3 regions of the Bradyrhizobium sp. USDA 4451 genome follow, and region 3 is predicted to be linked to each of the others. Evidence: predicted binding sites of a transcription regulator. Region 3 holds the regulator's gene; each other region holds the start of a gene.
What was found. The regulator PhoB, encoded in region 3, activates phosphate uptake and scavenging genes when phosphate is short. The targets are predictions, from matches to a motif close to TGTCATNNANCTGTCAT.
Positions count from the first base shown of each region.

Region 1: the regulator PhoB is predicted to act here: its motif matches at 5,233-5,249, upstream of ACVMB0_RS23490 (acetoacetate decarboxylase).
Region 2: the regulator PhoB is predicted to act here: its motif matches at 4,702-4,718, upstream of ACVMB0_RS24405 (RNA degradosome polyphosphate kinase).

Region 1 covers NZ_JBTRCH010000001.1:5,130,071-5,138,031, forward strand. The annotation lists gene glsA (glutaminase A) at 1-811, opposite strand, end outside; gene ACVMB0_RS23470 (acyl-CoA carboxylase biotin carboxyl carrier protein subunit) at 1,094-1,315, opposite strand; gene ACVMB0_RS23475 (IclR family transcriptional regulator) at 1,445-2,419, shown strand; gene ACVMB0_RS23480 (acyl-CoA carboxylase subunit beta) at 2,349-3,908, shown strand; gene ACVMB0_RS23485 (patatin-like phospholipase family protein) at 4,028-5,191, opposite strand; gene ACVMB0_RS23490 (acetoacetate decarboxylase) at 5,477-6,262, shown strand; gene ACVMB0_RS23495 (MFS transporter) at 6,320-7,624, opposite strand; gene ACVMB0_RS23500 (acetyl-CoA C-acyltransferase) at 7,866-7,961, opposite strand, start outside.
Region 2 covers NZ_JBTRCH010000001.1:5,316,789-5,324,749, forward strand. The annotation lists gene ACVMB0_RS24395 (TerC family protein) at 47-883, shown strand; gene ppx (exopolyphosphatase) at 909-2,411, opposite strand; gene ACVMB0_RS24405 (RNA degradosome polyphosphate kinase) at 2,424-4,628, opposite strand; partial or broken gene ACVMB0_RS24410 (P-loop NTPase family protein) at 4,760-5,438, opposite strand; gene ACVMB0_RS24415 (CDP-alcohol phosphatidyltransferase family protein) at 5,523-6,065, opposite strand; gene purM (phosphoribosylformylglycinamidine cyclo-ligase) at 6,226-7,299, shown strand; gene purN (phosphoribosylglycinamide formyltransferase) at 7,296-7,946, shown strand.
Region 3 covers NZ_JBTRCH010000001.1:2,603,501-2,611,461, reverse strand. The annotation lists gene ACVMB0_RS12060 (acetylornithine transaminase) at 1-721, opposite strand, end outside; gene ACVMB0_RS12055 (GcrA family cell cycle regulator) at 1,221-1,733, shown strand; gene phoB (phosphate regulon transcriptional regulator PhoB) at 2,011-2,721, opposite strand; gene phoU (phosphate signaling complex protein PhoU) at 2,850-3,566, opposite strand; gene pstB (phosphate ABC transporter ATP-binding protein PstB) at 3,587-4,405, opposite strand; gene pstA (phosphate ABC transporter permease PstA) at 4,402-5,247, opposite strand; gene pstC (phosphate ABC transporter permease subunit PstC) at 5,252-6,241, opposite strand; gene pstS (phosphate ABC transporter substrate-binding protein PstS) at 6,488-7,498, opposite strand; partial or broken gene ACVMB0_RS12020 (sensor histidine kinase) at 7,635-7,961, opposite strand, start outside.

The DNA.
Region 1 (7,961 bases), 2.5 Mb from region 3:
CGGGGATGCCGACCCGGTAGATCCACTCGCCGGCAAAGTCGTACATGCCCGACGAAGTCATCACCGAGAGCGTGCGCGCGATCGCGTAGGGCGTCACCACTTGCTCGCCCGTGAGCGGATTGATGCCGCGGTTGGCCAGCGTCGCCGCCATCACGGCGGTGTCGCGCGCGGTGACGAGGATCGCGCATTGCCGGAAATACACGTCGAGCACCGCAGGCACGCTCTCGGTGATCACGCTGTTGGTGCGCAGGAGATAGCCGATCGCCCGGTTGCGGTCGCCGGTCGCGCTCTCGGAGGCGTAGACCGCCTCGTCGAGATCGAGCTCGCGGCCGGCGAAGCGGCCGAGCGCCTCGCGGATATAGTCGAATGCGCCATCGCGCTTGTCGGCATGGAGCAGGCCGGAGCAGGCGATCGCGCCGGCATTGACCATCGCGTTGAACGGGTGGTTGTCGGCATTGAGCCGGATCGAGTTGAAGGGATCGCCGGATGGTTCGACGCCGATCACGCTCTCGACCCGCTCGGCACCCAGCGTGTCCAGCGCCAAGGCGAACACGAATGGCTTTGACATCGACTGGATGGTGAAGGGCACCCTGGTGTCGCCGACCTCGTAGACATGGCCGTCGAGCGTCGCCAGGCTGATGCCGAAATGGGCAGGGTCGGCCTTGCCGAGTTCTGGGATGTAGTCGGCGACCGCGCCGGCGCCCTCCGGGAGGAAGTCTGCGTAACAAGTGTGCAGAAATCGCAGCAGCGGCGGCTGCGAGCGGGCCCAGTTGACGGTGCTGGCGGTGACGGGAGGAGGCGATTGTTTCATCGCCTCCTGTTGTGCAACGCAATCTGGGCGCGCGCAACTGAGCGCCCGTCGTCGTCAGCCGTGCATGGAGCCGAGCGGGCGCGAGCCGATAGCTGCCGGTTTTCGAACAGATGTTCACAAAACGAGCGATTGCTCGGCAAATGTATCGCCATGCGAAACTTTCTAACTGCGAATGTTTCGAGAGCGAAATAGCATGCGGAGCCGTGACGCTCCCAAAGGAGCCGCCGTCCATCACACGACATCTGGGAATTTGGTCCGCGCCGAGTGGCGTGCCGGTAGCGCTCAGGTCTCGACGATCGCGACAGCCTGGCCTTCGGCAATGACATCGTCGATCCTGACCAGAATAGACTTGATTTTGCCTGCTGCGGTCGATGTGACCGGTATCTCCATCTTCATCGCTTCGACGAACGCGATCTCGTCGCCATCGCCGATGCTGTTGCCGGCCTCGACGGGAAGCGCGCAAACACGCCCGGCTACTTCGGTCACGACCTTGATCTCTGGCATTCCAGTCTCCGATACCGTCTTGCGGAAATTTCATCCGGCGAACGGCTTTTTGTTGTGGCGGCAGATTGCCTGAGGTAGCTTGTTCTGCAAGTGGAATTTTATTCCGCATGACGGAATGGAGCCAAGCAAATGGGACGGCGCTCGGAACGGCTTAGCAGGCAGGGAATGCTCGCCAGCGAGACTGGCGATGACGATGTCATCCAGGTGGTGTCGCGCGCCTTCGATGTGTTGCGGTGCTTCGAAGGACACGAAGCCCGGCTCGGCAATCTCGAAATCTCGAACCGCTGCGGCCTGCCGCGTTCGACGGTGTCGCGATTGACGCACACGCTGACGCGGATGGGACAGCTGGTCTATCTGCCGCGCGACCAGAAATACCGGATCGGCCCGAGCGCGGTCGCGATGAGCACCACGATGATGAAGGGCTTGCAGCTGCGCAATCTGATCCGGCTGCGCCTGCAGGATGTCGCCGATCAATTGCCCGGCACCGTGGGCTTCGTGATCCCCGACCGCTTTCATCTGGTCTATCTGGAGTTCGCCCGCGCGGCGAACGCGCTCGGCCTGCATGAAGCCACCGGCAGCCGGATTTCGATGGCGACCACCGCCGCCGGCCATGCCTATACCGCAGCGCTCGATCCCGCGATCGGCGACGCGCTGATCGCGGAGATGGAAGGCGAATTGCCCGAGAGCGCCAAGATGCTGACGCCGCGCATCGCCGCCAACCGCCGTCATTTGCAGGAGCATGGCTACGTCGTCGCCTGCGGCCTGTGGAGCCCGCACATCAACGGCGTCGCAGTGCCGCTGTGGTCGCCGCAGTACCAGACCTATGTGGTCACCACGATCGGCCTGCTCTCGGCGATGTATGACGAGGCGCGGCTGCACCGCGAGGTCGCGCCGCAGATGGTCGAGCTCGCCGCCGCGCTCGGCAGCCTGCTCGAAGGCGCCGACGGCGACATCTTCAGCAACCGGATCGAGCGCAAGTCGCTTCCGGTGGCCAGCCATAACAACAATAAAATCATCAAGACGGGAGCAGTGAATGAACTGGAAGCCGGAACTCGACGACCTCGCCCGGCGCGAAGCGTTCGCGCGGGAGATGGGAGGCGTTGACAAGGTCAAGCGGCAACGCGACCAGGGCCGGCTCACGGTTCGTGAGCGCATCGACAAGCTGATCGACCGGAACAGCTTTCACGAGATCGGTGCCATCTCCGGCATCGCCGAATACGACGAGAACAACGAACTCAAGCAACTGACGCCGGCGAACTGCGTGTTCGGCCGCGCCAGGGTCGACGGCCGCACCGTGGTCGTGGTCGGCGACGATTTCACCGTGCGCGGCGGCTCGGCGGATGCATCGATCTCCGCCAAGCCGTTGATGGCGGAGGAGATGGCGCACGACTTCCGACTGCCGATCATCCGGGTGATCGAAGGCTCCGGCGGCGGCGGCTCGGTGAAGACGATCGAGACCAAGGGCGCGGCCAATCTGCCCGGCGGCGTCGGCGGCACGCGCTGGTACTGGTACACGACCGCCAACTTGGCGCGGGTGCCGGTGGTCGGGCTCGGGCTCGGCTCGGTCGCGGGCCTGGGCGCCGCGCGGCTCGCGGCCACGCACTACTCTGTCATGACCAAGAGCTCGGCGATGTTCGTCGCCGGTCCGCCGGTGGTGAAGCGGCTTGGTCAGGATCTGACCAAGCAGGAGCTCGGCGGCGCCGACATCCAGACCCGCGCCGGGGCGATCGACCAGGCCGTCGAGACGGAAGAAGAGGCGTTCGACTATGCGCGGCGTTTCCTGTCCTATCTGCCGTCGTCGGTCTACGATGTGCCGCCGACCATTCCCTGCACCGACGATCCCGAACGCGCCGAAGAATCGCTTCTGAAGGCGGTGCCGCGCAATCGCCGGCAGGTCTACAAGATGCGGCCGATCATCGAGGCCGTCGTCGACAAGGGCTCGTTCTTCGAGGTCGCCGCCAATTTCGGCCGGCCGGTCATCACGGGCCTTGCGCGGATCGAGGGCCGGGCGGTGCTGCTGCTCGCCAGCGATCCCTTCCATTATGGCGGCTCGTGGACCGCGGATGCCTGCCAGAAGGTGGTGCGCTGGGTCGACTTCGCCGAGACCTTCCATCTGCCGGTGGTCTACCTGATGGACTGCCCGGGCTTCATGATCGGGCTCGAGGCCGAGAAATCGGCGACCATCCGCCACGGCGTGCGGGCGATGGCGGCCGTCAACCAGAGCACGGTGCCCTGGTGCACGATCATCATCCGCAACGCCTTCGGCGTCGCCGGCGTGGTGCATCAGCCGGCCAACCGCTTCTCGATGCGCTACGCCTGGCCGTCGGCCTATTGGGGCTCGCTGCCGCTCGAGGGCGGCATCGAGGCGGCCTATCGCGCCGAGATCGACGCGGCCGCCGATCCCGCCGCCAAGCTGCGCGAGATCGAGGACCGCCTCAACAAGCTGCGCTCGCCGTTCCGCTCGGCCGAGAAGTTCTGGGTCGAGGAGGTGATCGACCCGCGCAGGACGCGCTCGCTGCTCTGCGAGTTCGCGCGCCTCGCGGAGCCGATCCGCACCGCCGGGCCGCCGCGCAACATGTCGACGCGGCCGTAGGCCGATTTCCCAATCGTCATTGCGAGCGCAGCGAAGCAATCCATTCGTCGACACGCGTTGACGGATGGATTGCTTCGTCGCTTCGCTTCTCGCAATGACGGAGGATGGACGGCGCGCCGCTATTCCGCTTCCCGATGCACGTCGTGGATCACGATGCCCATGCCGTTCTCGGGCATCTTGATCCAGTCGCGGCGCTTCAGCGAGCGCTTGGTGTCCTCGTGGCCGCTCGCCCAGTGCTCGCGCATCGAGGTGCCGGAGAATTCGTGGTCCTTGGCGTCGCCCTCATAGGCTTTCTGCTGGTAGATCAGCTGCAGCAGCGTGATCCCCGGCAGCCGGCTGTTCGCCTTCTTGAGCTGGCGCTCCTCTTCCGACAGATGATCGTCGGGGATCTTCCCGAGCGCATTGTGCAGGGCGGTGCGCAGATTGTAGGTCTTGCGATAGACGTCGGTGTTGTAGCGGGTGCGCGACGAATACATGATGTCCTTGTGCCGGGCCATCACGTCCTGGATGTCGCGCGGCAGCGCGCCGCGCGCCGAGAACAGGTCGACCTGGAACACCAGCGAATTCATGTTGTCTTCCTGGTCGAGCAGATGCTGCAGCGGCGTGTTGGAAACGATGCCGCCGTCCCAGAAATGATCGGTGCCGACCTTCACCATCGGCAGCGCCGGCGGCAGCGCGCCGCTCGCCATGATGTGCTCGGGGATGATCTCGTCATGGGCATTGTCGAAATAGATGAAGTTGCCGGAGAGCACGTTCACGGCGCCGACCGCGAAGCGCATCTTCTTGGAATTGATCCGGTCGAAATCGACCAGCTCCAACAGTGACTCACGCAGCGGCGTGGTGTCGTAATAGCTGGTGGCGGTGCGCGCGCCGGCCGGGCTGAGCCACGGATTGGTCTGATGCGGGGTGAAGAAGCCGGGCTGCCCCAGCGTCGTCGTCAGCCATGAGCTGGTGAAGTTGCGCGCCTTGCGGAAGATGTCGCCGTCCGGCGTGTAGTGCCAGATCTTGCGGCTGGTGATGCGATCCCAGAAGGTGTGCAGCCGCTCCAGCCGCCTCGAAGGCGGATTGCCGGCGATGATCGCCGAGTTGATCGCGCCGATCGAGACGCCGCAGACCCAGTCGGGCTCGATGTTGGATTCATGCAGCGCCTGGTAGACGCCGGCCTGATAGGCCCCGAGCGCGCCGCCGCCCTGCAGGACCAGGGCGACGCGATCGCATCCCTCGGGACGCCAGCCGGGCGTGGCGTGCTCGATATCGTCAGGATGAGGGGTGCGCGCGTCCATCTCAGACACTCCAAAATTTTCGGCGAGGATTCAGGGTGCCGATGACGCCGTGATGACAATTGCGGCGCCCGCGCGTGGCGCCTCCGGCATGGCTTGCCTGCATGGTTAGCATTGGCCTCCCGCAGCGTAACGCAGGTCACGCAGGCGTCACCGAGATTACGCAGCAGCCGTAACCGAGGTCACGCAGGCGTAACCGAGGTCATGCACCTGACGGAAATCCCTCACATCGCTGTCAATCTCGGCCGCTAGCGTCCGCGCAAACGTTGCCAACAGGGGGTTATTGCGATGCGCAGGGAAGATCTGTTCAAGCTTCCGTCGATGCCGGCCGCCGGTCCGAGCTATCCCGCCGGTCCGTACCGCTTCATCGATCGCGAATTCCTGGTCATCACCTATGAAACCGGGCCGGAGCTGGTCCGCGCCGCACTGCCTGAGCCGCTGGAGCCGGTCGAGCAGGCCATCGTGCACTACGAGTGGATCAAGATGCCCGACAGCTCCGGCTTCGGCAGCTACACCGAGTCCGGTCTCGTGATCCCCGCGCGACTGCACGGCGAGGACGTCAACTTCGTCTGCCAGATGTATCTCGACGATGATCCGCCGATCGCCGCCGGCCGCGAGATCTGGGGCTTTCCGAAGAAGTACGCCCACCCCAAGCTCGAGATCGTCAAGGACACGCTGACCGGCACGCTGGAATACGCCGGCCAGCTCGTCGCGATGGGCACGATGGGCTACAAGCACGAGAGCATGGCGGGCAATGGCGACGCCACCCGCGCCACGCTGTCGAAGACGCAAGTCAATCTGAAGATGATCCCCGGCGTCGACGGTCATCTCGAGATCTGCCAGCTGGTGGCGATCAACCTCACCGACATCAACGTCAAGGGCTCGTGGATCGGACCGGGCCGGCTGCATCTGGTGCCGCATGTCAATGCGCCGGTCGCGGACTTCCCGGTCAAGCGCGTCGTCGGTGCGCATCATTACATCGCCGACCTGACGCTGCCGTTCGGCCGCGTCGTGCACGATTACAACAAGGAAGCCGCCGAGGCGGCGACGCCGACCGGCCTTGCGGCGGAGTAGGGCTAGCACCGACATGGACGCTGGCCTGGCCTGGCCTGGCCGTGGCGGGCGGCGGCCTCAGGCCGTTGCCGGCTTCGGCTCAGCCACCGGCTTCGGTTGCGGTCGCGCGATCGCGAGCGTGATCAGCGCAGCGAAGACACACAGCGCGCCGGCGATGAAGAACGCCGGCAGATAGCTCTGATAGATCGTGCGCGACAGGCCGGCGCCGAATGCGGCCGCGCCGGCGCCGAGCTGATGGCCGGCAAAGATCCAGCCGAACACCAGATTGGCGCGCTCGGCGCCGAAGCGCTGCGCGGTGAGGCGCACCGTCGGCGGCACGGTCGCGATCCAGTCGAGGCCGTAGAACATCGCAAACAGCGACAACCCGTAGAAGGTGAAGTCGGAGTACGGCAGATACAGCAGCGACAGGCCGCGCAACCCGTAATACCAGAACAACAGATAGCGGTTGTCGTAGCGATCCGACAGCCAGCCCGAGATGATGGTGCCGAAGAAATCGAAGATGCCCATCGCAGCGAGCAGGCTCGCGGCCTGCACTTGCGGGATGCCGAAGTCGAGGCACATCGGGATCAGATGGACCTGGACCAGGCCGTTGGTCGAGGCGCCGCAGACGAAGAAGGTTGCGAACAGGATCCAGAACACCGACGATTTCGAGGAGTCGCGCAGCGTGCCGAGCGCGGCCGCCATGATCGGCGCATTGGCGGGCGGCGGCGCAGGAACGGGCGCGGTGCCCGCATCGCCGAACGGGTGCAGGCCGACGTCGCTCGGCCGGTCGCGCATCAGCATCAGCACGGCAAAGGCGGCGATGCCGAGCATGACGCAGACGAATCCGAGTGCGACGCGCCAGCCATAACGCTCGGTGATCGCAGCGAGCAGCGGCAGGAAGGCGAGCTGGCCCGTCGCAACGCTCGCGGTGAGCATGCCGATCACGAGGCCGCGTCGTGCCACGAACCAGCGGGTGGCAATGGTCGCGCCGAGCACCAGCGCAGTCATGCCGGTGCCGATCCCGATCACGACGCCCCACAGCGCGATCAGCTGCCAGACCTGCGTCATCGCGAGCGACGCGACAAGGCCTGACACCACGATCAGTTGCGCCGCCAGCGTCACGTTGCGCAGCCCGTAGCGGTTCATCAGCGCCGCGGCGAACGGCGCCATCAGCCCGAACAGGATGAAGCGGATCGATAGCGCCGAGGAGATCTCGGCGGTGGACCAGCCGAATTCCTGCTGCAGGGGAACGATGAAGACGCCGGGCGCGCCGACCGTGCCGGCGGAGATTAGTGCGGCCAGGAAGGTGACGGCAACCATCACCCAGCCGTAATGGATGTTGCGGCGGGCGAGGGCGGAAGCAAGCCAGTTCGAGATCATAGGGTTCCGGATCAATTGCGGTGAAAGCTTTGCATGACGCACAATATGGCACGGGCTAGCCATGTCTAAAATGACATAGTTCCCTCGTTTTCGGACTAAGGGCGCGGAGCTACCGTGTCATGAGCGCCTTGTCCCGAGTTTCGTCATCACGAGGAGCGAAGCGACGAAGCAATCCATGCTTCAGCGTATGCTGAGCAATGGATTGCTTCGCTTTGCTCGCAATGACGTGGACGCTGTTCGGTCAGTGCGTCACCCGCTCGATCGCGATGGCGGTGGCTTCGCCGCCGCCGATGCACAACGCGGCGACGCCGCGCTTCAGATTCTGCGCTTCCAGCGC
Region 2 (7,961 bases), 2.7 Mb from region 3:
GGACGACCGCCGCCAGGGGCGGCCGCAAGGCCGAATAGGACTCGCTGTGGACTGGCTGTGGCAGATCTTTGATCCGGCGTACATCGGCGCGTTCTTCACCGAGTTCAAGAACGAGATGGCGACGCCGACCTTCTGGGTCGCCGTCGGCAAGATCATCTGGATCAACGTCCTGCTGTCGGGCGACAACGCGCTGGTGATCGCGCTCGCCTGCCGCGGGCTCGCGCCGCGCCAGCGCCTGTGGGGCATGATTCTCGGCGCCGCCGCCGCGGTGTTGCTGCGCGTCATCTTCACCGGCATCGTCGCCAGCCTGATGGAGCTTCCCTACCTGAAGCTGGTCGGCGGCCTGGCGCTGATCGTGATCGCCGCCAAGCTCTTGGTGCCGGAGCAGGAGGACGAGGACGGCGTGCAGGCGGCCTCGCACCTGTGGGCCGCAGTTCAGATCGTCGTCGTCGCCGACATCGTGATGAGCCTCGACAATGTGATCGCGGTGGCGGCTGCCGCCAATGGCAGCGTGCCGCTGCTGGTGCTTGGGCTGGCCATCAGCGTCCCCCTGATCGTTGCCGGCGCGGCGCTGATCATGGCGCTGCTGACCAAGCTGCCGGTCCTGGTCTGGGCCGGTGCCGCGCTGCTCGGCTGGATCGCCGGCGACGTCATCGCGACCGATCCGGCGGTGCATCCGAAGCTCGATGCGCTGTTTGCCGGACCGCTCGGCGCCAAGCTCGATTCCTGGCTGACCTCGATCGGGATGACGCCGCAATTCGCCCATGGCAATGGCGGCGAGATCTCGCTCGCCGTGCTCGGCATCGTGGTGGTGCTGGTGATCGGATCGCTGTGGCGCCGCCACGCGCTGCGCAAGGCCAAGCATGCCGCCAAGGCGGCGTGAGACTTAAAGGCGGCGTGAGATCTTGTTAGCGCCGCACGATCGAGCCGGCGCGCCCGACCAGCCGCGCCAGTTGCCGGAAGCGGCTGCCGACGCGATCGGCGACCAGATCCACCATCCGGTGCTCGAACACCAGCATCAGCTTGCGGCCCTGGGTGCGGAAATGCGTCAGCGGCAGCACGCCGGTGCGCGCGGCCGTGATCAGATGCGCGACGCGAAAGGCGGCGCCGAGCACGCGCGCGCGCTCGTCCATCGCCGGTGTCACCAGCGCGCGGATCTGCGGCGGCGGTTCGTTCTCCTCGCTGAGCCCGGCGTAGCGATAGAACACCGACAGCGCGACGAAGGCACGGCCCTGATGCGTGATCGAGCCGAAATTGCCGTTCATGATCAAGCTGAGGGTTTCCTCGCCGCGATGATCCGGATGCACGCGCCAGCCGATGTCGGAGAGCAGGCAGGCGACGTGACGCAGCCTGCGGTCCTCCTCGGTCTCGCGCAGCCGGACCACGCGCACCAGCCGGTCGGTCCACGCCGTCAGCTCCTGGGCGTGGCGCGCCGAGCGCGACAGCAATTCGTTGAGGTTCTGCGCGGCGCAGACCAGCCCATCCTTGGCGCGCTCGGCCGGCGGCAGCATCTCGTAGAGCAGGCCTTCGCGCACGCCGAAGGTCGAGAACACGATCGTCTTCGGCTGCGCCACGCGGATGATGTATTCGAGCACGAGCGCGGCATAGGCCAATAGCGGCCGCCGCGCATCGGCGATCGATTCGATATTGGCCAGCATGTTGGTGGCCGCAAGCCGCCGCAGCCGCTGCGCGAAATCGAGCGCGTCGGCGGCCGGGATCGAATAGCCGTGCATCACCTTGAGCGGGTAGCCGCTCTGGATGATGTGGATGCGGGCCAGCGCGCGCCAGGTGCCGCCGACCGCGTAGAAGGTGCGGCCGCGGCCGGTCTTGAGCTGGGCGACGCCGAGCAGCTCGTTCTTGACGATGCGTTCGGCGCGCTTGAGCGACTTGTTCGAGAGATCCTGCAGCGCGAGGCTGCCGAGCGGCAGCGTGACGCCGCTGCGCACGCGGCTGCCCTTGACGTCGATCAGTTCGAGCGAGCCGCCGCCGAGATCGCCGACGATGCCGTTCGGATTGTGGATGCCCGAGACGACGCCGAGCGCGGACAGCTTCGCTTCACGCGGGCCGGTGAGGATCTCGATCTTGGCGCCGCAGATCCGCTCGGCCTGGGCGATGAAGTCCGGACCATTCTTGGCGTCGCGGCAGGCCGCAGTCGCGATCGCGTAGACGCGGCCGACCTGCTGGATCCTGCACAACGCGCGGAAGCGCCGCAGCGCGGTCAGCGCCTTGTTGACGGCATCGGTCGCGAGCAGGCCGGTGCTCTGCACCTCGCGTCCGAGGCCGCACAGCGCCTTCTCGTTGAAGATGGTGATAAGGCTGCGCGCCATCGCCTCGTAAACCACGAGACGAACCGAGTTCGAGCCGATATCGATCACAGCGACGCTGGAAGCGCGCTTCCGCGGCCGCTTCACCGGTAGGCCCCCTTAGGACGATGGCTGCTGACGTTCGTTGCGACGCGTGAGACGGCGCGGTGAAGATTCCTTGAGAGACTTACCACGGCCGGACAGACTCGGATTTGTCATGAAGTAGTCATGCAGATTGAAAGGCTCTTCGCCTTTCGCGGCCTTCATACGCGTAGACGAACCATCCGGCAACAATTGCCAGCTCTGCTCGGTGTCCTTCAGGTTCGCGACCATGATCTGTTCGAGAACCTGCTGATGCACCGTGGGATTTTGCAGCGGACAGAGAACCTCGACGCGGCGGTCGAGGTTCCGCGGCATCATGTCGGCGGACGAGATATACACAGCAGCTTTTGTGCTCGGCAGGCCTTGCCCCATGCCGAAGCAATAGATTCGGCCGTGTTCCAGGAACCGGCCGATCACCGATTTGACGCGGATGTTCTCCGACAAGCCGGGCAGGCCGGGGCGCAGGCAGCAGATGCCGCGCACCACGAGCTCGACCGATACGCCGGCCTTGGAGGCCTCGTACAGCGCGTCGATGATGTCGGGGTCGACCAGCGCATTCATCTTCATCCACACCGCGCCCGCACGGCCGTGCTTGACGTGGGAGATCTCGCCATGGATGTGCTCGATGATCCGCTTGCGCAGCGTCAGCGGCGACACCGCCATCTTCTCGATGTCGCTCGGCTCGGCATAGCCGGTGATGTAGTTGAACACCCGCGCGACGTCGCGGCCGATGATCGGATCCGAGGTGAAGTAGGAGAGGTCGGTGTAGATGCGCGCGGTGACCGGATGATAGTTGCCGGTGCCGGTGTGCACATAGGTGGTGAGATTGCCGCCCTCGCGGCGCACCACCATCGACAGCTTGGCGTGCGTTTTCAGCTCGATGAAGCCGTACACCACCTGCACGCCGGCGCGTTCGAGGTCGCGCGCCCAGCGGATATTGGCTTCCTCGTCGAACCGCGCCTTGAGCTCGATCAAGGCGGTCACCGACTTGCCGGCCTCGGCGGCCTCCGCCAGCGCGCGCACGATCGGCGAGTTGTTCGAGGTGCGATACAGCGTCTGCTTGATCGCGACGACGTCGGGATCGCGCGCCGCCTGTTGCAGGAACTGGACGACGACGTCGAAGGATTCGTAGGGATGGTGGACCACGAGGTCCTTCTGCCGGATCGCGGCGAAAATATCGCCGCCATGGTCGCGCACCCGCTCGGGATGACGCGGCACATAGGGCGGGAATTCGAGGTCGGGGCGATTGAGGCGGGTGAGCTGCGACAGCTCGTTCATCGCCAGCACGCCGTCGACCAGGATCACTTCATCGTCCGCGGCCGACAAGGCGTGCTGCACGAAGATGCGCAGCTCTTCCGGCATCGTGGCCTCGATCTCGAGCCGGATCACCGATCCGCGGCGGCGGCGCTTGAGCGCGGTCTCGAACAGGCGAACGAGGTCTTCGGCCTCTTCCTCGATTTCGAGTTCGGAGTCCCTGATGATGCGGAATGCGCCCTGGCCCTTGACGGTGTAGCCGGGGAACAGGCGGCCGATGAACAGACCGGTGGCCTGCTCGAGCGTGATCAGCCGCGCCGGCGCGCCTTCCTTGGTGGAGGGGATGCGGATGAAGCGGTCGATCTTGCCGGGCATGCGGATCAGCGCGTTCATCGCCTTGCCGTCGGAGATCCGCGACAATTGCAGCGCCACCGTGAAGCCGAGATTCGGGATGAACGGGAACGGGTGCGCCGGGTCGATCGCGAGCGGGGTCAGCAGCGGGAAGATGCTGTGGAGGAAGTGATCCTCGATCCAGCTGCGCTCGGACTTGGTGACGTCGCGCCCGTCGACCAGCTGGATGCCGACCTTGGCCAGGATGTCGCGCAGGTCGCTCCAGATCGCCTGCTGGTCTGAGGCGAGCTGCGACACCGTCTTGTTGATCATCACAAGCTGCTCGGCCGGCAGCAGGCCGTCCGGGCTGCGCTCGGTGATGCCTTCGCGAACCTGCGCCTTGATGCCGGCGACACGGACCATGAAGAACTCGTCGAGGTTATTCGCCGAAATCGACAGGAAGCGGACCCGTTCCAGCACGGGATGGCCGAGATTGACCGATTCCTCGAGCACCCGGCGGTTGAAATGCAGCCAGGAGAGCTCCCGATTGATGAATCGCTCGGGGCTGGTCGCGATCGCCGGGGCGGGCGGGAGTTCCGCCTCTTTCTCTTTGATTTCAGTTGCTTGTGCCGAGTCCATCAAGTGCTGGTCCAGTTCGGGGCAGGGGCCGGAGCGGTCTAGCCGAGGGCCGCAGAGACCATGTGATATTGCGATGACGTTTCGATGACATTGATGTTCCGCTGCCCCGCGCCGTCAAGCCACAGCGCCGCTCAGGCGTCGCGCAACAGCTCCGCCGCCAGCGCCCGCGTGACCGGTCGGCCGAGCCGCAGCGCCTCGGTGTCGAGCAGTTCGACCGCCTGGCGGACGGCAACGTAGGAGCGCTCGATCCGGTTGCAGAGATAGCTGACCAGCGGCTCGTCCACGCTCATCTGGCGGTCGGCGCAGAACTTGACGATCAGGCCGCGGAACAGCTGGTCGTCGGGCGGCAGCAGCGTCACCGTCGGCACCGCGCGAAGCCGCGACCGCAGATCGCGCAGCTCGATCTCGAATGCCGATGGCGGGATGCGGGCCGTGATCAGCAGGTAGGCATCGTCCTGCCGCGCGAGATTGAGCAGGTGAAACATCGCGCGCTCGTCGAAATCCGACGGCCTCAAATCCTCGACCACCAGCGCGCCGGTCGCAAGCGCCGTCGGCACCGTGTCGGCGGTCAGCGCATGAGCCGCGGTCGCCGCGGGCGCCGGCGCTCTCGGCCCAGATCGCGGCGAGGTGGCTTTTGCCGGAGCCGTCGGGGCCGACCAGCAGCATGATCCGGTTCGGCCAGTCGGGCCAGCCGTCGATCAGCGCCAGCGCCGCCTCATTGGCGGGGCCCTCCAGGAAATCGTCGCGGGTCAGTTTCTCCTCGTGCGGCAGGGCCAAGGCCAATTGACGAGGTTGAACGCTACCGGCCACGCAAGTCTCCAAACCACTTCATTCTAGCAAGATCTCTGCGCCAGCGCTTTGCGCCTGTCGCGGGAAAACCGGCTTCCGCTTGTCCTACCGGGCCTCGATCGTGCTCATGTGCCGGACCCACTCCACGAGATAGAGGGACACCGAACCCAAAGTAAAGATCGTGACCAGGCCCATCAGGATCAGGTCGTAGGGATGCGGCTCGAAGCGAAAGCCGAGCGAGGCCAGCACCAGGGCTGCAAACGCGACCTGCGCCGCCGTGTTCAGCTTCGACACCATCAGCGGCTTCATCTCGACGGGCTTGTCGAACAACCATGACACAATCACGGCGGAGACGATCATGATGTCGCGCGACACCACCAGAATCACGATCCAGCGCGGCACCGCGCCCCAGATTCCGAGCGCGACATAGATCGACACCAACAGCGCCTTGTCGGCGAGCGGGTCGAGCAGGGCGCCGAGCTCGCTCGTCATGTTGAAGCGCTTGGCGAGGAAACCGTCGACCGCGTCCGACACGCCGGCGATCACGAAGATCGCGAATGCGATCTCCATCTGGCTCGACACGATGGCCCAGACGATCACCGGCACCAGGATGATGCGGCCGAGGGTAATGATGTTCGGAATGCTCAACTTGGATCGCTTCCCGGCTAGAAGCCTGATTTTACTCGATATCCGGCTCTTTTGTGCGGCGGCCGGGTGTTATCTACATAGTATCGCGGCGGCAATGCCGCGAGCCATTGCGCGGGGGCGGAATTCCTCGTAACCAGCCCCTGATCATCTGGAATTGGGCATGACCGAGCGCAAAAACGGGCTCACTTACGCGGATTCGGGTGTCGATATCGACGCCGGCAATCGTCTGGTCGATCTGATCAAGCCGATGGTGCGGGCCACCGCACGGCCCGGCGCGGACGCCGAGATCGGCGGATTCGGCGGGCTGTTCGACCTCAAGGCGGCGGGCTTCAAGGATCCGGTCCTGGTGGCCGCGACCGATGGCGTCGGCACCAAGCTGAAGATCGCGATCGAGACTGGTATCCATAGCGGCATCGGCATCGACCTGGTCGCGATGTCGGTCAACGACCTCGTCGTGCAGGGCGCGGAACCGCTGTTCTTCCTCGACTATTTCGCCTGCGGCAAGCTGCATCCGGAGGCCACCGCGCAGATCGTCGCCGGCATCGCCGAGGGCTGCCGCGAATCCGGCTGCGCGCTGATCGGCGGCGAGACCGCCGAGATGCCCGGCCTCTACAAGGATGGCGATTACGACCTCGGCGGCTTTGCGGTCGGCGCGGCCGAGCGCAACACCTTGCTGCCGACCGGGGATATCGCCGCCGGCGACGCCGTGATCGGGCTGGCGTCCTCGGGCGTGCACTCCAACGGCTATTCGCTGGTGCGCAAGCTCGTCGAGCTGTCCGGCGTGGCCTATGACGCGCCGGCGCCGTTCGCGCCGGTCATGACGCTCGGCGCGGCACTGCTGACGCCGACCAGGCTCTATGTGAAGTCCTGCCTGCGCGCGATCCGCGAAACCGGTGCGGTGAAGGGGCTCGCCCACATCACCGGCGGCGGCTTCACCGACAACATCCCGCGCGTGCTGCCGAAACATCTCGGCGTCGGCATCGATCTGGCGCGGCTGCCGGTGCTGCCGGTGTTCAAATGGCTGGCCGAGCAGGGCGGCATCGCCGAGCTCGAGCTGCTGCGCACCTTCAACTGTGGCATCGGCATGATCGCGATCGTCAGGCGGGATGCAGTCGATGCGGTGACCGAAGCCTTCACCGCCGGCGGCGAGACCGTGACGCTGCTGGGCGAAGTGATCGAGGCGAAGGACGAGCATCGCGTGGTCTATAACGGTCATCTCGATCTCTCCAGATGAAGCGCCGCACAGCCATCCTGATCTCCGGCCGCGGCTCCAACATGGCCGCGCTGATCGAGGCCGCCAAGGCCGCGGATTTTCCGGCCGAGATCGTGGCCGTGATCTCCAACCGCGCCGATGCGCCCGGGCTTGAAAAGGCGGCCGCCAGCGGCATTCCGACCGTCGTCATCGAGAGCAAGCCGTTCGGCAAGGACCGCGCCGGCTTCGAGGCGGTGCTGCAAAAAGCGCTCGACGACAGCCAGGTCGAGCTGATCTGCCTCGGCGGTTTCATGCGGCTGTTCACCGCCGATTTCGTGCGGCACTGGTATGGCCGGATGCTCAACATCCATCCGTCGCTGCTGCCGTGTTTTCCCGGCCTCGATCCGCACGGCCAGGCGCTGCGCGCAGGGGTCAAGCTGTCGGGTGCGACGGTGCATTTCGTGATCCCGGAGACCGACGCCGGGCCGATCGTGATGCAGGGCGCGGTCACCGTGGCCGACGACGACACGCCGGAGACGCTCGCCGCGCGCGTGATCACCATCGAGCATCGCATCTATCCGGCGGCGCTGCGGCTGCTGGCTTCGGGCCGGCTCAGGCTCGAAGGCGACGTCTGCAAGACCCAGGGCAGCGCCGCAACGGACAGCACGCTGATTGCGCCGGCGCCTTAGCGCGCGGTGGCACGA
Region 3 (7,961 bases):
CGTCCGGCGTGACGCCGGTGCGCTTGTAGGCAAACAAATCGCCGGTACGGCCCATGCCGGTCTGCACCTCGTCGAACGCCAGCAGCAGGCCATGTTCGTCGCACAGCGCACGCAGCGCCTTGAAGAACGCCTGCGGCGCCGAGCGCACCCCGCCCTCGCCCTGCACCGGTTCGATCAGGATGCCGGCGGTGTGCGGGCCGATCGCCTTCTTCACCGCCTCGATGTCGCCATGCGGCACCTGGTCGAAGCCGTCCATCGGCGGGCCAAAGCCTTCGAGATATTTCGCCGCGCCGGTCGCGGCCAGCGTGCCCAGCGTGCGGCCATGGAAGGCGCCTTCGAAGGTGATGATGCGGTAGCGCTCGCCATGGCCCTTGGAGAAGTGATAGTGGCGGACCAGCTTGATCACGCCCTCCATCGCCTCCGCGCCGGAATTGCAGAAGAACACGAAGTCGGCGAAGCTCTGCTCGCACAGCCGCGCGGCGAGCACCTCGCCGTCCGGGCTCTTGAACAGGTTCGACATGTGCCAGAGCCTGGTCGCCTGTTCCTGCAGCGCCTTCACCAGATGCGGATGCGCATGCCCGAGCGCGTTGACGGCGACGCCCGAGGTGAAATCGAGATAGCGGTCGCCGTTGGTTGCGATCAGCCAGGCGCCCTCACCGCGCTCGAAGCCGAGATCGACCCTGGCGAAGACGGGAAGCAGATGCGACGAGGCGTTGGTCATGGCGTTCACTGCCGGTTTGAAGCCGACAATTGCCGCGCGCCTTGACGCCAGCGCAGCAACGGCCAGCTTCGGAAAACAAAACGGCCGCCTTTGCGGGCGGCACGTGGGCAACATTCTATGCTGCGGCGGGTCCGTGTCAATCGCCAGGAGCCGGTCCTTTTGCCGGGCTTCCTGCGCTGCCGAACGAGCGCAATCCGGAGCATTCCGGTGCGGTGGAAAAGCCTCACAGCAATGCTTAACTTTGTCGGAACATGTGGACGCACGGCCGCGGACTCTTGCGCCAGAGTCACGCCATATTGTAGCGTTTGGCCTGTCGGGTACGACATCTCGTGCGGCAGTACTGGACCCTCTAAGTAGCCTTTGTGTCTCGCGTAAACGTTCGGGCGCAACACCGCGCCCGGCGAGGGCTAAGGGATTCTGGCCGCAGGGATATTTGTCCAGATTTGGCTCGCAGCGCCGCTCCAATGACTGGCCGGCGCCATGCGAAAGGAAGAATGCGATGACGGTATTGACCTGGTCCGACGATCGCGTCGAGCAGCTGAAGAAGCTCTGGGAGTCTGGCCTTTCGGCCAGCCAGATCGCAGCGGAACTTGGCAATGTGACGCGAAACGCCGTGATCGGCAAAGTGCACCGGCTCGGCCTCTCCGGCCGCGCCAAGGCACCCTCCACGGCGGCGCCGCGGCAGCGCAAGGCGCGCCCCGCCCAGCACATGATGCGAGTGGCGCGCCCGGTCTCGCGCGGCAACACCGCGCTCGCGCACGCCTTCGAGGTCGAGATGGAGCCCGATCCGATCTCGTTCGACAACGTGGTGCCGATGAGCCAGCGGCTGTCGCTGCTCGAACTCAACGAGGCCACCTGTCACTGGCCGGTCGGCGATCCCTCGAGCCCGGAATTCTTCTTCTGCGGCGGCAAGGCGCTCGCCGGCCTGCCCTATTGCGCGCATCATTCCCGCGTCGCCTACCAGCCCGCCGCCGATCGCCGCCGGCCGTCGGCGAAGCCGCAGATCAAGTAGCCCTCGGGAAAACTACGGAAGACCTGAAAAACAAATCCCCGCACAAGCGGGGATTTTTTGTGAGCGAATGAACATCAAGGGCACATAGCCCAGGTCAAGCGCACTGCGCGACGTAAGGTGAGCACACGCGCCCCTCCCCACCCTCCCCCGCAAGGAGGGAGGGAGCCGGACAGTGTGCTCACCTCACGCGATAACGAGCCGCCGCTCGTGGCGCGATGGATTGCTTCGCTCCGCTCGCAATGACGATGACGATGACGGCTCTCGCCGGAAAGGCGACTTACGGCTGCGGCTCGGCTTTCGCGAAGCGGTCGTCGAGCGCGTAGCCGGCGCCGCGCACGGTGCGGATCGGATCCTGCTCGCGGCCCGGATTGAGCAGCTTGCGCAGGCGGCCGATATGGACGTCGACGGTGCGCTCATCGATGTAGATGTCGCGGCCCCAGACGCTGTCGAGCAGCTGCTCGCGGCTGAACACGCGGCCGGGATGCTCGAGGAAGAATTCGAGCAGCCGATACTCGGTCGGCCCGAGATCGATTGGGCGGCCGGAGCGCGCGACGCGGCGCTTCTCGCGGTCGAGCTCGATGTCGCCATAGGTCAGGACGGTGGCGAGCCGCTCCGGGCTCGCGCGGCGCAGCAGGCCCTTCACCCGCGCCAGGAGCTCCGGCACCGAGAACGGCTTGACGATGTAATCGTCGGCGCCGGTGGCCAGACCGCGCACCCGCTCGCTCTCCTCGCCGCGCGCGGTCAGCATGATGATCGGAAGCTGCTTGGTCTCGGGCCGCGCCCGCAGGCGGCGGCACAGCTCGATGCCGGACAGGCCCGGCAGCATCCAGTCGAGGACCACGAGGTCGGGAACGCGCTCCTTGAGGCGGGTATCGGCATCGTCGCCGCGCCCCACCGTTTCGACATCGTAGCCTTCCGCATCGAGGTTGTAGCGCAACAGCGTCGTTAGCGCTTCCTCGTCTTCGACTACCAGAATGCGTGCGCTCATCGGTCTAAGTTCTTTCTCTGTGGTGATCTGTTGCCCAGACGCAAACCGAAACGCTTAGCTTCTTGAGCATAATCCCCGCGGAAACGACTTGTCGAAGACAATCCGGTTCCGCGCGTGCGGATGATGTCCTAGTTACCCGGCACAGTGGTGGCAAAATTGGTCATGTCGCCCTTCGGGCGCTTGTCGGTGATCTGCTGGCCTTCGATCATGTAGAACACGGTCTCGGCGATGTTGGTGGCGTGATCGCCGATCCGCTCGATGTTCTTGGCGCAGAACATCAGATGGATGCAGAACGAGATGTTGCGGGGGTCTTCCATCATGTAGGTGAGCAGCTCGCGGAACAGCGAGGTGCAGATCGCGTCGACCTCCTCGTCGCCCTTCCAGACGTTCATCGCCGCCGGCAGATCGTGCGCGGCATAGGCGTCGAGCACCGACTTGACCTGCGACAGCACGAGGTCGGTCATGTGCTCCAGGCCGCGGATCAGCTTCAGCGGCTGGAAATCGCTCTCCAGCGCCGCGACGCGCTTGCCCATGTTCTTGGCCAGGTCGCCGATCCGCTCGAGGTCGGTGGCGACGCGCATCGCGCTGACGATCTCGCGCAGATCGATCGCCATCGGCTGGCGGCGCGCGATCGTCAGCACCGCGCGCTCTTCGATGACGCGCTGCAGATTGTCGATCTCGATGTCGGCGGCGACCACGCGCTTGCCGAGCGCGACGTCGCGCCGGATCAGCGCGTCGACCGACTCGGTGATCATCCGCTCGACGAGGCCGCCCATCTCGGCGACCAGGCGGGTCAACTCCTGCAGGTCGCTGTCGAATGCCTTGGCGGTGTGTTCAGAAGCCATCATCTGTCTCCTCAGCCCGGTCAGCCGAACCGGCCGGTGATGTAGTCCTGGGTGCGTCGATCGCTCGGCGAGGTGAAGATCTTGTTGGTGTCGTCGAACTCGATCAGCTCGCCGAGATACATGAAGGCGGTCTTGTCGGAGACGCGCGCCGCCTGCTGCATGTTGTGGGTGACGATCGCGATCGTGTAATCCTCGGAGAGTTCCTGGATCAGCTCCTCGACCTTGGCGGTGGAGATCGGATCGAGCGCCGAGCACGGCTCGTCGAACAGGATCACCTCGGGACGCACCGCCACGGTGCGCGCGATGCACAGCCGCTGCTGCTGGCCGCCGGACAGCGACAGGCCGGAGGCGTTCAGCTTGTCCTTGACCTCGTTCCACAGCGCGCCGCCGCGCAGCGCCTTCTCGACCCGGTCGTCCATCTCGGACTTCGAGATCTTCTCGTAGAGGCGGATGCCGAAGGCGATGTTCTCGTAGATCGTCATCGGGAACGGCGTCGGCTTCTGGAACACCATGCCGACCCGCGCGCGGAGCAGATTGAGGTCGAGCTTGGGATCGAGGATGTTGGTCTGGTCCAGCATCAGCTGGCCGACCGCGCGCTGGCCCGGATAAAGGTCGTACATCCGGTTGAAGATGCGCAGCAGGGTCGACTTGCCGCAGCCCGACGGTCCGATGAACGCCGTGACGCGGTTGGTGCCGAGCGTCAGGTTGATGTTCTTCAGCGCGTGGTGCTCGCCGTAATAGAAATTGAGGTTACGCACCGTGACTTTCGGCGGCGCGTCCGGAAGCGGCACCTGGGGAACGTGGCCCGCGACAGTCGTGGAGACGGAAAGCTCGGTCATTTTGCGGTCCTTTCGGCACCAAGGATACGCGCGCCGATATTCAACGCGAGCACGGTGAAGGTGATGAGCAGTGCGCCGCTCCACGCCAGTTCCTTCCAGTAGGCGTAGGGGCTCTGCACGAAGTTGTTGATGGTCACCGGCAGGTTGGCCATCGTCTTGGTCAAATCCCAGCTGAAGAACTGGTTCGACAGCGCGGTGAATAGCAGCGGCGCGGTCTCGCCGGCGACACGCGCGGTCGCCAGCAGCACGCCGGTGATCAAGCCGCTACGCGCAGCACGATAAGCGATCCGCTTGATCACCAGCGAACGCGGCAGGCCGAGCGCGGAGGCCGCCTCGCGCAACGGATTGGGCACCAGCAGCAGCATGTCCTCGGTGGTGCGCAGCACGACCGGGATCACGATCACGGCGAGCGCAAGGCTGCCTGCGATCGCCGAGAAGCCGCGCATCGGCACCACCACCGCACCATAGATGAACAGCCCGATGATGATCGACGGCGCGCTGAGCAGGATGTCGTTGATGAAGCGGATCACCGAGGTGAGCTTGTCGTGCTTGCCGTATTCGGCAAGGTAGGTGCCGGCGAACAGGCCGAGCGGCGCGCCGATGCCGACGCCGATTACGGTCATGATGACCGAGCCGACGATGGCGTTGAGCAGACCGCCATCGGTCGAGCCCGGCGGCGGCGTGTTCTGGGTGAACAGCTGCACGCTGAGGCCGGCAAGGCCGTTGTAGAGCAGCGTGATCAGGATCAGCGCCAGCCAGGTGACGCCGAACAGCGCCGCACCGACGCAGAGCGTGCGGATGATGATGTCGCTGCGGCGGCGGGATTTGTAGATCGGGTTCATGGCGTCACTTCCCCGCCTTCTTCTCGAGCCGCATCAGCATCAGCCGCGCGCCGGCGAGCACGAAGAAGGTCAGCACGAACAGCAACAGGCCGAGCAGGATCAGGCCGGACTGGTGCAGGCCGTCGCTCTCGGCGAATTCGGAAGCGATCGCCGCCGAGATCGTGGTGCCCGGCGCGAAGATCGACGACGAGATGCGGAACGAGTTGCCGATGATGAAGGTCACCGCCATGGTTTCGCCGAGCGCGCGGCCGAGCGCCAGCATGATGCCGCCGATCACGCCGACCCTTGTGTAGGGGATCACGACGCTGCGGACGACTTCCCAGGTGGTGCAGCCCATGCCGTAGGCGGCTTCCTTGAGCACGGGCGGCACGGTCTTGAACACGTCGACCGAGATCGCGGTGATGAACGGCAGCACCATGATGGCGAGGATCAGCGCCGCGTTGAACAGGCTGAGATAGGACGGCGGGCCGGCGAACACCGCGCCCAGCACTGGAACGCCCTCGAAGATCCGGATCATGAACGGCTGGAACGTGTTGGCCAGGAACGGGCCGAGCACGAAGAAGCCCCACATGCCGTAGATGATGGAGGGGATGCCGGCGAGCAGCTCGATGGCGATGCCGATCGGGCGGCGCAGCCACTGCGGGCAGAGTTCGGTGAGGAACACGGCGATGCCGATGCCGACCGGGATCGCGATCAGCATGGCGATGACCGAGGTGATCAGCGTGCCGTAGATCGGGCCGAGCGCGCCGAGCACCGGCGGATCGGCCGAGGGCGCCCAACGCTGGGTCCAGAGGAAGGCGAAGCCGTATTCCTTCATTGCCGGCCAGGCACCGACGATCAGCGACAGGATGATGCCGCCGAGGATCAACAGGACCGAGATCGCCGAGATGCGGGTGATCCAATAGAAAGTGAGATCACCGAGCTTAAAGGCACTGAGGGCCTTGGCGCGATCGTAAGGTCCCGCGGCTTCCATCACATCGCCCTGAACAGCCATGTCTGCCACGCCAATTCCCTCTTTACTATGTGAAAGCCACGCAAACCGCCACGCCCCGAAGCGATCTCCAGCGACGCCTGTGACCCGGCACCGTTCCGGCCGCGCCTGCCGGAGGCGCGAACCCCGGACCCCTCCCGCGCTTGTTGCCGCGGTGATCGGAGCCCGGGTCTTGATCGCTCAACAGCTTGGTCGTTCAACCTGTGCCGCCCTCGAGAGGCGGCCCAGGCGTTGTCCGATGCGGTGGACTTAGCTCTTGATGTCCGAGGACCAGGTCTTCTCGATCAGCTTGACGACCGAGTCCGGCATCGGGATGTAGTCGAGCTCTTCGGCCGCCTTGCCACCCTTCTCGAAGGCATATTTGAAGAACTTGATCGCTTCCTGCGAGGCCGCCTTGTCGGTCGCGTCCTTGTGCATCAGGATGAAGGTCGCCGCGGTGATCGGCCAGGAGGCTTCGCCCGGCTGGTCGGTCAGGATGACGTAGTAGCCGGGAGCCTTGGCCCAATCGGCATTCGAGGCGGCAGCCTGGAAGGCGGCGATGGTCGGCTGCACGGTCTTGCCGGCCTTGTTGACCAGCGCGGTGTAGGTCAGCTTGTTCTGCTTGGCGTAGGCGTATTCGACATAGCCGATCGCGTTCTTGGTCTGGCTGATGTTGCCGGCAACGCCTTCGTTGCCCTTGGCGCCGACGCCGACCGGCCACTCGACCGCGGTGCCGGAACCGACCTTGGACTTCCAGTCGGCGTTCGACTTGGAGAGGTAGTCGGTGAAGTTGAAGGTGGTGCCCGAACCGTCCGAACGGCGCACGACGGTGATCGCGTCGGCCGGCAGGGTCAGCTTCGGATTGAGCTTGGCGATCGCCGGGTCATTCCACTTGGTGATCTTGCCGAGATAGATGTCGCCGAGCACTTCGCCCGAGAGCACGAGATCGCCCGACTTGATGCCTTCGACGTTCACGACCGGAACAATCGCGCCCATCACCATCGGCCACTGGACGAGGCCGTCCTTCTCGAGCTGCTCGGCCTTGAGCGGCGCGTCGGTGGCGCCGAAGGTCACGGTCTTGGCCTGGATCTGCTTGATGCCGGCGCCCGAACCGATCGACTGATAGTTCAGGCCATTGCCGGTGTCCTTCTTGTAGGCGTCAGCCCACTTCGAATAGATCGGGAACGGAAACGTCGCGCCCGCGCCGGTAATATCGGCAGCGAAGGCCGACGTCGAAGCGGCGACCATGCCGGCAGCGACGATTGCTTTGATGAAATTCATGGGGTGGTCTCCATCTTGTGGGCGAAGCGCCGAATGCGCCCGATCGCGCCCACGCCGGTCCATCTAGGAGCGGTCGGTGCTGCTTTTACGAAGGTTGGATGACAGTTGGATGACAGAGCTAAGCAGCTGAAAACGCTCAGCTATGGGTCGGTAACGGGGTCTTCGGCCGGGGAAAACAGGCGGTAAAGGTCGCGCCATTGTTCGGCACGCTCTCGATCAAAAGACGCCCGCGATGACGGTTAAGAATATGTTTCACCAGAGATAATCCGAGGCCCGTTCCGCCCTGGTTCCGGCTGTCGCCGACGTCCACCCGGTAGAAGCGCTCGGTCAGCCGCGGCAGGTGCTCGGGCGCAATGCCGGGGCCGAAATCCCGTACCATGACACGGATTTCGGGCGCCCCCTCGCCCGATGCGCTGGATGCGGCCTGATTGAGCGACACTATGACGCGCCCCCCGGGAGGCGC